2 regions of the Streptomyces sp. NPDC020362 genome follow, and region 2 is predicted to be linked to the other one. Evidence: riboswitches for the same ligand, from Rfam matches in the RefSeq annotation. Region 2 holds a riboswitch; the other holds the start of a gene.
What was found. Region 2 has a riboswitch for S-adenosylmethionine ahead of thrC (threonine synthase). Riboswitches for the same ligand answer to the same signal wherever they lie in the genome.
Positions count from the first base shown of each region.

Region 1 (4,407 bases), on a different contig from region 2:
TACGACCCGGCCGAGATCGGCCCGACGGTGGACGAGAACGGTGTGGAGCGCAAGGTGAAGTCGTCCGAGAAGCTGCGCGCCAAGCTCAGCAACGCCTACTACGGCGAGGACAACCAGATCCCGAAGCCCACTGTCGAGGAGTACAAGGAGATCACGAGCGGCCACGGCCACCACTGATCCCCGCGTCGCCACGCCACGCTGAAGGGCCCCGTCCGGCTTGCGGACGGGGCCCTTCGCCGTGTCCCCGGCTGGATAGGGTGGGATCACACGGTTCTGCGACGACACACAGGAGCGGCTGATGAGCGCTGTGACCCCCGCTGGAGGCGACACCGCGGCGGGCCGTTCCTGGCCCGCCCTGCTGAACGGGCTGCTGGACGGCCGGGACCTGTCCGCCGACGACACGGCCTGGGCGATGGACCTGATCATGCGCGGGGAGGCGACCGACGCGCAGATCGCCGGGTTCATGGTGGCTCTGCGGTCCAAGGGCGAGACGGTGGAGGAGATCACCGGCCTCGTGCGGACCATGTACGAGCACGCCAGGGTGATCGAGGTGCCGGGGCCGGCCGTCGACATCGTCGGTACCGGCGGCGACGGCGCCAAGACGGTCAACATCTCCACGATGTCGTCGATCGTCGTCGCCGGCACCGGAGCGAAGGTCGTCAAGCACGGCAACCGCGCCGCGTCCTCCGCCTCCGGGTCCTCCGACGTCCTGGAGAAGCTCGGCATCAATCTGAACCTGACCCCGCAGCGGGTCGCCGAGGTCGCCGAAGAGGCCGGCATCACGATCTGCTTCGCGGTGAAGTTCCACCCGTCGCTGCGGTTCGTCGCCCCCGCGCGCGGCCAGCTCGGGATCCGTACGACCTTCAATGTCCTCGGTCCGCTGACCAATCCGGCCAAGGTGCGGGCCCAGGCCGTCGGGGTCGCCGACCCGCGCATGGCGCCGATCGTGGCCGGGGTCCTCGCCGAACGCGGCAACTCCTCCCTGGTCTTCCGCGGCGACGACGGCCTGGACGAGCTGACGACCACCTCCACCTCCCGGGTGTGGGTGGTCCGCGACGGCAAGGTCACCGAGCAGAGCTTCGACCCGCGGGACGTCGGCCTCGACCTCGTACCCGTGGAGGCCCTGCGCGGCGCCGACGCGTCGTACAACGCGGAGGTGGCGCGGCGCGTGCTGGACGGGGAGAAGGGCCCCGTCCGGGACGCGGTGCTGCTGAACTCGGCGGCCGCGCTGGTCGCCCTGCGGCCGACGGACGCTCCGCTGGCCGACCAGCTCCGCTCCGGCATGGCCGAGGCGGCCGAGTCGATCGACTCGGGCGCGGCGAAGCGAGCGCTGGAACGGTGGGTCGCCGCCAGCAACCGATAGCGGCACCCGCGTGGCCGATCGCCGTCGCGGCGGATGCCGGGGATCCGTGTCCCGGGATCCGGACAGAAGTTGCGCGGCGGCGATCAGCTCGGTTAGTTTCCTGATCAGGTCATGAGTGACAGCCAAGAGGCCCCGGCCGGCTGTCCGGCAACCCTCCGTCCGTGGCGGGGTGCCCCGGGTGAAGACCAGGTCGTAGGCAGCGAGGTCTACGGCAAGCGCGGACCCCTCGCACACCAGGGGTCCTGGTCGTCGAGGGAGCCTTCTGTGAGCAAGCGAATGCGATAGGGCGTAGAGCCCCGCCTCCGCATCCCCCTTTTCACCCTCCTCCGTGCTGGAGCCGTATCCGCTCGCACGGTGGTTCCGCCTTGCCTCTCACAGGAGTTCACCATGTCCGTCTCCACCGCTGCCGCCGACCAGTCCGTTTGCCATGACATTCCGGGAACGCTGCCCGTTCTGGGCCGGGATGTCACCGTCCCGCTCGTGACCGGCGGCGAAGTCACCTACGCGGCGCTCGACTACGCGGCCAGCGCCCCCGCACTCCAGCGCGTGTGGGACGACGTGGCGGCCTACGCCCCGTACTACGGCAGCGTCCACCGCGGCGCCGGCTACCTCTCCCAGCTCTCCACCGACCTGTTCGAGAACGCCCGCAGGACGGTCGCCGAGTTCCTCGACTGCCGCGAATCCGACCAGGTCGTCTTCACCCGCTCGACCACCGACTCCCTGAACCTCCTCGCCCGCGCGCTCCCCGCCGACTGCCAGGTCTTCGTCTTCGAGACCGAGCACCACGCCTCCCTGCTGCCCTGGCAGGACACCCGGGTCACCTACCTCAACGCCCCGCGCACCCCGCAGCAGGCCGTCGAGACCCTGGAGCGCGCCCTGGCCGACCGCGACCCCCACGGCCCGGCGCTGGTCTGCGTCACCGGCGCCTCCAACGTCACCGGCGAACTGTGGCCGGTGCGCGAACTGGCCGCCGCGGCCCATGCGCACGGCGCCCGGATCGTCCTGGACGCCGCCCAACTGGCCCCGCACCACCCGGTGTCGGTCCAGGACCTGGACGTCGACTGGGTCGCCTTCTCCGGCCACAAGCTGTACGCCCCCTTCGGCTCCGGAGTCCTGGCCGGCCGCGCCGACTGGCTGGTCGCTGCCGAGCCGTACCTCGCGGGCGGCGGCGCGAGCCGCAAGGTCGCCCGGCGCGAGGACGGGGGAGTGACCGTGGAATGGCACGAGAGCGCCGCCCGCCACGAGGCCGGTTCCCCGAACGTCATCGGCGCCTACTCCATCGCCTCCGCCTGCAAGGCGCTCACGGAGGCCGGCTTCGACACCCTCGTGGCCCGCGAGCAGCACCTGATCGCACGGGTCCGCGAGGGCCTCGCCGAGGTCCCCGAGGTCAGGATCCTCTCCCTCTTCGGCGACGACGCCCCGCGCGTCGGCGTGATCAGCTTCGTGGTGGACGGCTGGAACAGCTCCCACTTCGCGGCCGCCCTCTCCGCCGAGTACGGCATCGGTGTCCGCGACGGCCTCTTCTGCGCCCACCCGCTGGTGCGCACCCTGCTGGGCTCCGACCCCCAGACCCAGGGCGAGTGCGGTGCCCCCGAGGCGGCCCCCGGCGAGAAGTCCCTGAACGCCATCCGGGTCAGCTTCGGCGCGGGCACGCCGGACGAGCACGTGGAGCGCTTCGTGGGCGCCGTACGGGAACTGGTCACCGACGGCGCGAAGTGGCAGTACCGCACGGAGGACGGCCGCTGCGTCCCGGCGGTCTGACCGCCGCACTGCCGGGGCGCGGGGCCGTATCGGCATCCGGCTGCGCGGCGCGGGCGCGACCGGCCGGCGACGGCGCGCGGTCGCGCACGCCCCGTGCCCCGCTGGAACCCCGGGCGTCTCTCGTGCCCCGCGGGCGCCCGGGCGGTCCTCAGACGATCAGTTGTCCAGGCCGATCGAGAACGCCGCCTCGAGGTCGTGCTGCGAGTACGTGCGGAAGGCGACGTGCGTGTCCGTGGCCTCGACTCCGGGGATCTTGCTGATCCGGCCCGGGATCACCTCGGCCAGGTCGTCGTGGCGCCCCACCCGCACCATGGCGATCAGGTCGTAGGTGCCGGTGACGGAGAAGACCTCGCTGACGGACTCCAGCGAAGCGATCTGCTCCGCGATCTCGGGGATCCGGTCCACGCTGGTCTTGATCAGGACGATCGCGGTGATCACGACGGGTTCTCTCCCTCGGGTGCCGGAGCCGGTGCGGACCTCACTTTAGTCCCACGGCCGTAGCGCACCCACGCGTAACCGAAGCCGACGCAGAAGCCCACCAGGTGGGCGAGGTACGCAACCCCCGGGCCCTGGCCCGCGTGGCCCGCCGCGAGCCACTGCAGGGACGCCCAGAACGGCAGCACCACCCAGGCCGGGAAACGCATCGGCAGGAAGAACAGGAAAGGGAGGAGACTGGTGACACGGGCGCGGGGGAACAGGTACAGGAACGCTCCGAGGACCGCCGAGATCGCCCCGGAGGCGCCCACCAGCGACTGCTCGGAGGCGGCGTTGGCGGCCGCGTAGCCCAGCAGGGCCAGATAGCCGCAGCCGATGTAGAAGAGGGTGAACTCCACCCGGCCCATCCGTTCCTCGGTCATCATCCCGAAGACGAAGAGGAAGAGCATGTTGCCGAGCAGATGCACCCAGCTGCCGTGCACGAACAGTGCGGTGGCCGGGGTGAGGGCCTCCGGGGCGGGCCTGTGGAACAGCTCCGCCGGGACCACCCCCCAGTGCCGGAAGTACGCGCGCTGCGCGGCCGCCAGCGCGTCCCCGGAGCCGTACGCCGGAGTCAGCCCCGAGGCCGGGCCCAGCGCGAAGATCAGGCAGCACACGACGATGAGGCCGTATGTCATCGGTGCGGAGGAGTCCCGGACAGCCCTGAGCGCCCCGAGGGTTCTGCCGGCGGCCGTGCTCCAGGTGTTGATCATGACTACAGAGCATGACGTAACGGGATGCATGCCAACAGACCGCCTCGCCGCGGCAGAGGGGCGGGCGGCGAGTACCCGCCAGGCCGTAGGGTTACG
Region 1 is NZ_JBFAET010000222.1:7,217-11,623, forward strand. Features, by position in the region: gene AB0H32_RS41265 (cytochrome bc complex cytochrome b subunit) at 1-177, shown strand, start outside; gene trpD (anthranilate phosphoribosyltransferase) at 299-1,363, shown strand; SAM riboswitch class IV at 1,471-1,587, shown strand; gene AB0H32_RS41275 (aminotransferase class V-fold PLP-dependent enzyme) at 1,751-3,124, shown strand; gene AB0H32_RS41280 (Lrp/AsnC ligand binding domain-containing protein) at 3,281-3,562, opposite strand; gene AB0H32_RS41285 (rhomboid family intramembrane serine protease) at 3,559-4,311, opposite strand.
Region 1: linked by a shared signal. The riboswitch ahead of AB0H32_RS41275 (aminotransferase class V-fold PLP-dependent enzyme) and the one ahead of thrC (threonine synthase) in region 2 are both predicted to bind S-adenosylmethionine.

Region 2 (4,407 bases):
CGCGTCGAAGACGGGCTCCAGCGGGGTCTGGTACAGCATGTGGTGGACGAACCACAGCACCGAGTTGGCGATGCCGTTGTACGCGTCGGCGAACACCGCCGTGTCGATGTCGAGCATGCGCACGCGCTGCCCGCCGGTCTCCTCGGGCGGCAGCAGCCCGCCCTCCGCGCGCCGCACCGCTGCGCGGTCGCCGTCGCCCAGCGCGGCGCAGACCCACACCGCATTGGTGTCCGGCCCGATGGCCGACAGCCCCGAGACCAGCCCGCCGCCGCCCCGTTTGGCGCGCAGCGAGCCGTCGTCGAGGACCTCGTACGAAACCGGGCCGCGGTTGGACGCGACCAGCACCTCAGCACCATGGGTGGAAGCCATACGCCTCAACCTAGCCCGGCCCCGAAACGCTCAAACGTACGGTCTGCCCCGGAAGGGGGCTGTATACAGCCTTTCTCGCGCGTCCCTCAGGCGACCCGGCGGGCCGCGTACTCCGCGATCTCGGCCATCGGCGGCCGCTCCTCGGTGTCCACCGAATAGGTGCGTGGCTCGAAGCCGTCCTCGCCCCGCTCGAACTGGGTGAGGGCGGGCCGCACGAGGTGGCCGCGGGCCAGCCGCAGCTGGGCCGTGCGGTAGATCGCCGCGGCCATACGGCCCAGGGCCTGCCCGTCCTGGTGGCGGTGCTTGCGCACGCCGACGTCCACCTGGGCGAGGGCGTCCAGGCCCACCAGGTGCAGCGCGTCCACGAGCATGCCCAGCTCCACGCCGTAGCCCACCGGGAACGGCAGCTGTTCCAGCAGGGAGCGGCGGGCCGCGTACTCGCCGCCGAGCGGCTGGACGAATCCGGCCAGCTGCGGCCAGTGCATGTTCAGCAGCGGGCGGGCCATCAGCTCGGTCACCCGGCCGCCCTGCCCGGCCGTCCTGCCGGAGCCGAGCGAATCCAGCTCGGTGCCGAGCGGACGGTCGTACATGGCCTTCACCAGGTCGACGTCCGGCTCGGTGAGCAGCGGGCCGACGATCCCGGAGACGAAGTCGGAGGAGAACTCCCTCAGGTCGGCGTCGATGAAGCAGACGATGTCGCCGCGGGTCACCAGCAGGGAGCGCCACAGCACCTCGCCCTTGCCGGGGACGGCCGGTATGCGCGGGAGGATGTCGTCGCGGTGGACGACCCGGGCGCCCGCGGCAGCGGCGACCTCGGAGGTGCGGTCGGTGGACCCGGAGTCGACGACGACGATCTCGTCGACCAGCGGGGTCTGCTGCATCAGGTCGTGACGGATGACGGTGACGATGTCGCCGACCGTCTCCTCCTCGTTGAGCGCGGGCAGCACGACGGAGACCGACTGGCCCGTGCGCTGCTTGGCCGCCAGGATCTTGTGGAGCGGGCGATCGGTCACGGACCAGGAGCGGGTGGCCAGCCAGCGCTCGACTTCTTCCAGCACAGTCAGCGGCTCCTCACGTTGTCTCGCGGTTCGGACGACTATCTCAACTGTCCTGGCCTTCGGTTACAGTCTTGAGCAACGCCGATGACCATCGCATGTCGGAGGTCGCCCGCGTTGACAACCGAATACCGCTCATCCAGAGGGGCAGAGGGACACGGCCCGATGAAGCCCCGGCAACCCTCCAGTCGGTTCTCGTCTTCCACGCGAGGCTCCACGGCTAGGGAAGGTGCCAAATCCGTCTCACGGCGAGATGCGTCGTGAGGAAGATGAGGAGAAAGGGCCTCGCCTCCATGGCTGTGCAGACAGTTGAAAGCACCTCCACCTCCACCGTAGACCTCGGCCCCGCCGCTGCCCTGAGCTGTCGCGAGTGCGGTCACCGCGTGCCGCTCGGTCCGGTGTTCGCCTGCGCGGAGTGTTTCGGCCCGCTGGAGATCGCCTACGACTTCTCCGCCTACGACACCGAAGAGCTGCGGCGGCGCATCGAGGCCGGTCCCGCGAACATCTGGCGGTACGCCCCGCTGCTGCCCGTCCCCTCCGACGTGGCGGACAAGCCCAACATCAACCCGGGCTGGACCAAGCTCGTCAAGGCCGACAACCTCGCGCGTGAGCTGGGTGTCACCGGCGGTCTGTACGTGAAGGACGACTCCGGCAACCCGACGCACTCCTTCAAGGACCGGGTGGTGGCCCAGGCACTGGAGGCCGCGCGCGCCTTCGGCTTCACCACGCTCTCCTGCTCCTCCACGGGCAACCTGGCCGGTGCCGTCGGCGCCGCGGCCGCCCGGGCCGGCTTCCGCTCCTGCGTGTTCATCCCGCACGACCTGGAGCAGGGCAAGGTCGTCATGGCCGCGGTCTACGGCGGCGAGCTGGTCGGCATCGAGGGCAACTACGACGACGTGAACCGCTTCTGCTCCGAGCTGATCGGCGACCCGGCCGGCGAGGGCTGGGGCTTCGTCAACGTCAACCTGCGGCCGTACTACGCGGAGGGGTCGAAGACCCTGGCGTACGAGATCTGCGAGCAGCTCGGCTGGCAGCTGCCCGACCAGCTGGTCGTCCCGATCGCCTCCGGCTCCCAGCTGACGAAGATCGACAAGGGTCTGCAGGAGCTGATCAAGCTCGGTCTGGTCGAAGACCGGCCGTACAAGATCTTCGGTGCGCAGGCCGAGGGCTGCTCGCCGGTGTCGACCGCGTTCAAGGCGGGTCACGACGTCGTGCGGCCGCAGAAGCCGAACACCATCGCCAAGTCCCTCGCCATCGGCAACCCGGCCGACGGGCCGTACGTCCTGGACATCGCGCGCCGCACGGGCGGTGCGGTGGAGGACGTGACCGACGAGCAGGTCGTGGACGCGATCAAGCTGCTGGCCCGGACCGAGGGCATCTTCGCGGAGACGGCCGGCGGGGTGACCGTCGGCGTGACGAAGAAGCTGATCGAGGACGGCGTCCTGGACCCGTCGCTCACCACGGTCGTCCTCAACACCGGCGACGGCCTCAAGACCCTCGACGCGGTGGCCGGCACCGGGCTCACCGCCACCATCCGCCCGACCCTGGACTCCTTCCGAGAGGCTGGCCTCGCATGAGCGTGACCGTTCGCATCCCCACCATCCTGCGCACCTACACCGGCGGGCAGGCCGAGGTCGCCGCCGACGGCGGGACCCTCGCCGAGGTCATCGAGGACCTGGAGAAGAACCACACCGGCATCGCCGCCCGGGTGCTGGACGACCAGGGCAAGCTGCGCCGTTTCGTCAATGTGTACGTCAATGACGACGACGTGCGCTTTGAGCAGGGCCTTCAGACGGCGACCCCGGACGGTGCCGGTGTCTCCATCATTCCGGCCGTCGCAGGCGGCTGACCGAATGACCGATCATTACCTTCGGTAACCTCGGTTACCGATTGTTCATCGAATGGCCTCCTCCGTGAGAGAAACGGAGGGGGCCATTCAGTGTGATTGAGCGCGGTACAGTTGGGGAACTCGCTCCGGACCTGCGGGTCGCAGGCCCCGGATTTCATGCCGCTCGCCCGACAAGAAGTAGCCAAAGTAAGCGGGCAATATGCGGCTTTTGTTCCAGTTTGTACAGCCCGACTTGCCCTGAATTCGGCCGAATTTTTGGCAGATTCCGGACCGTGCTCGTCCAGAATTCTCGTCCGATTGACCTGTTGCAGACGGCAGTTGGACAGATACATTCAGCCGCGGTCGACGCGTTCCGGCGCACGCCCCCGACCAATGGGGGGTGAGGTCTGACCCGGGTCCGCGAAGTGTGGATCTGTGCAAGGGCCAGTAATAGGGGAGTTAGGCATGGCTCAGGGCACCGTCAAGTGGTTCAACGCGGAGAAGGGGTACGGCTTCATCGCGGTCGACGGTGGTGCGGACGTCTTCGTCCACTACAGCGCCATTCAGATGGACGGCTACCGCACCCTGGAAGAGGGCCAGCGGGTGGAGTTCGAGATCTCGCAGGGCCAGAAGGGCCCGCAGGCCGACATGGTTCGCCTCAGCGCCTGAACGTTCTTGTGGCGAAGGGCCCGCACCGGCACAGGGTGCGGGCCCTTCGCCGTGCATGCCCTTGTTCGCCGGGGGCCGAGTGCCCCGCTGTACCCCGTGAGGCGCTTGCGCCCACCCGTGGCCCAACCACCACCCCTCAACGGCCCCGCTTCGCGGGTGCGTCTTGCACTCGCGCATGCCGAGTGCTAATCATTGGCGTTAGCACTCTGAAGGTGAGAGTGACAACGAAGGACCGGGTCGGTGAGGCCCGCAGGCCGGGTGGGGCAAGGAACCACGAGGCGTGCGAGCCGTCCGTCGCGGGCGCGGGCGCGGTCCGAAGGAATCACCCCCAGTCCTGGAGGGACCACTTCACATGGCCAAGATCATCGCGTTCGACGAGGAGGCGCGGCGCGGCCTCGAGCGCGGCATGAACCAGCTCGCGGACGCCGTCAAGGTGACGCTCGGCCCCAAGGGTCGCAACGTCGTCCTCGAGAAGAAGTGGGGCGC
Region 2 is NZ_JBFAET010000071.1:8,429-12,835, reverse strand. Features, by position in the region: gene AB0H32_RS24310 (trehalose-6-phosphate synthase) at 1-369, opposite strand, end outside; gene AB0H32_RS24305 (glucosyl-3-phosphoglycerate synthase) at 456-1,427, opposite strand; SAM riboswitch class I at 1,557-1,700, shown strand; gene thrC (threonine synthase) at 1,718-3,001, shown strand; gene AB0H32_RS24295 (MoaD/ThiS family protein) at 2,998-3,273, shown strand; gene AB0H32_RS24290 (cold-shock protein) at 3,718-3,921, shown strand; gene groL (chaperonin GroEL) at 4,274-4,407, shown strand, end outside.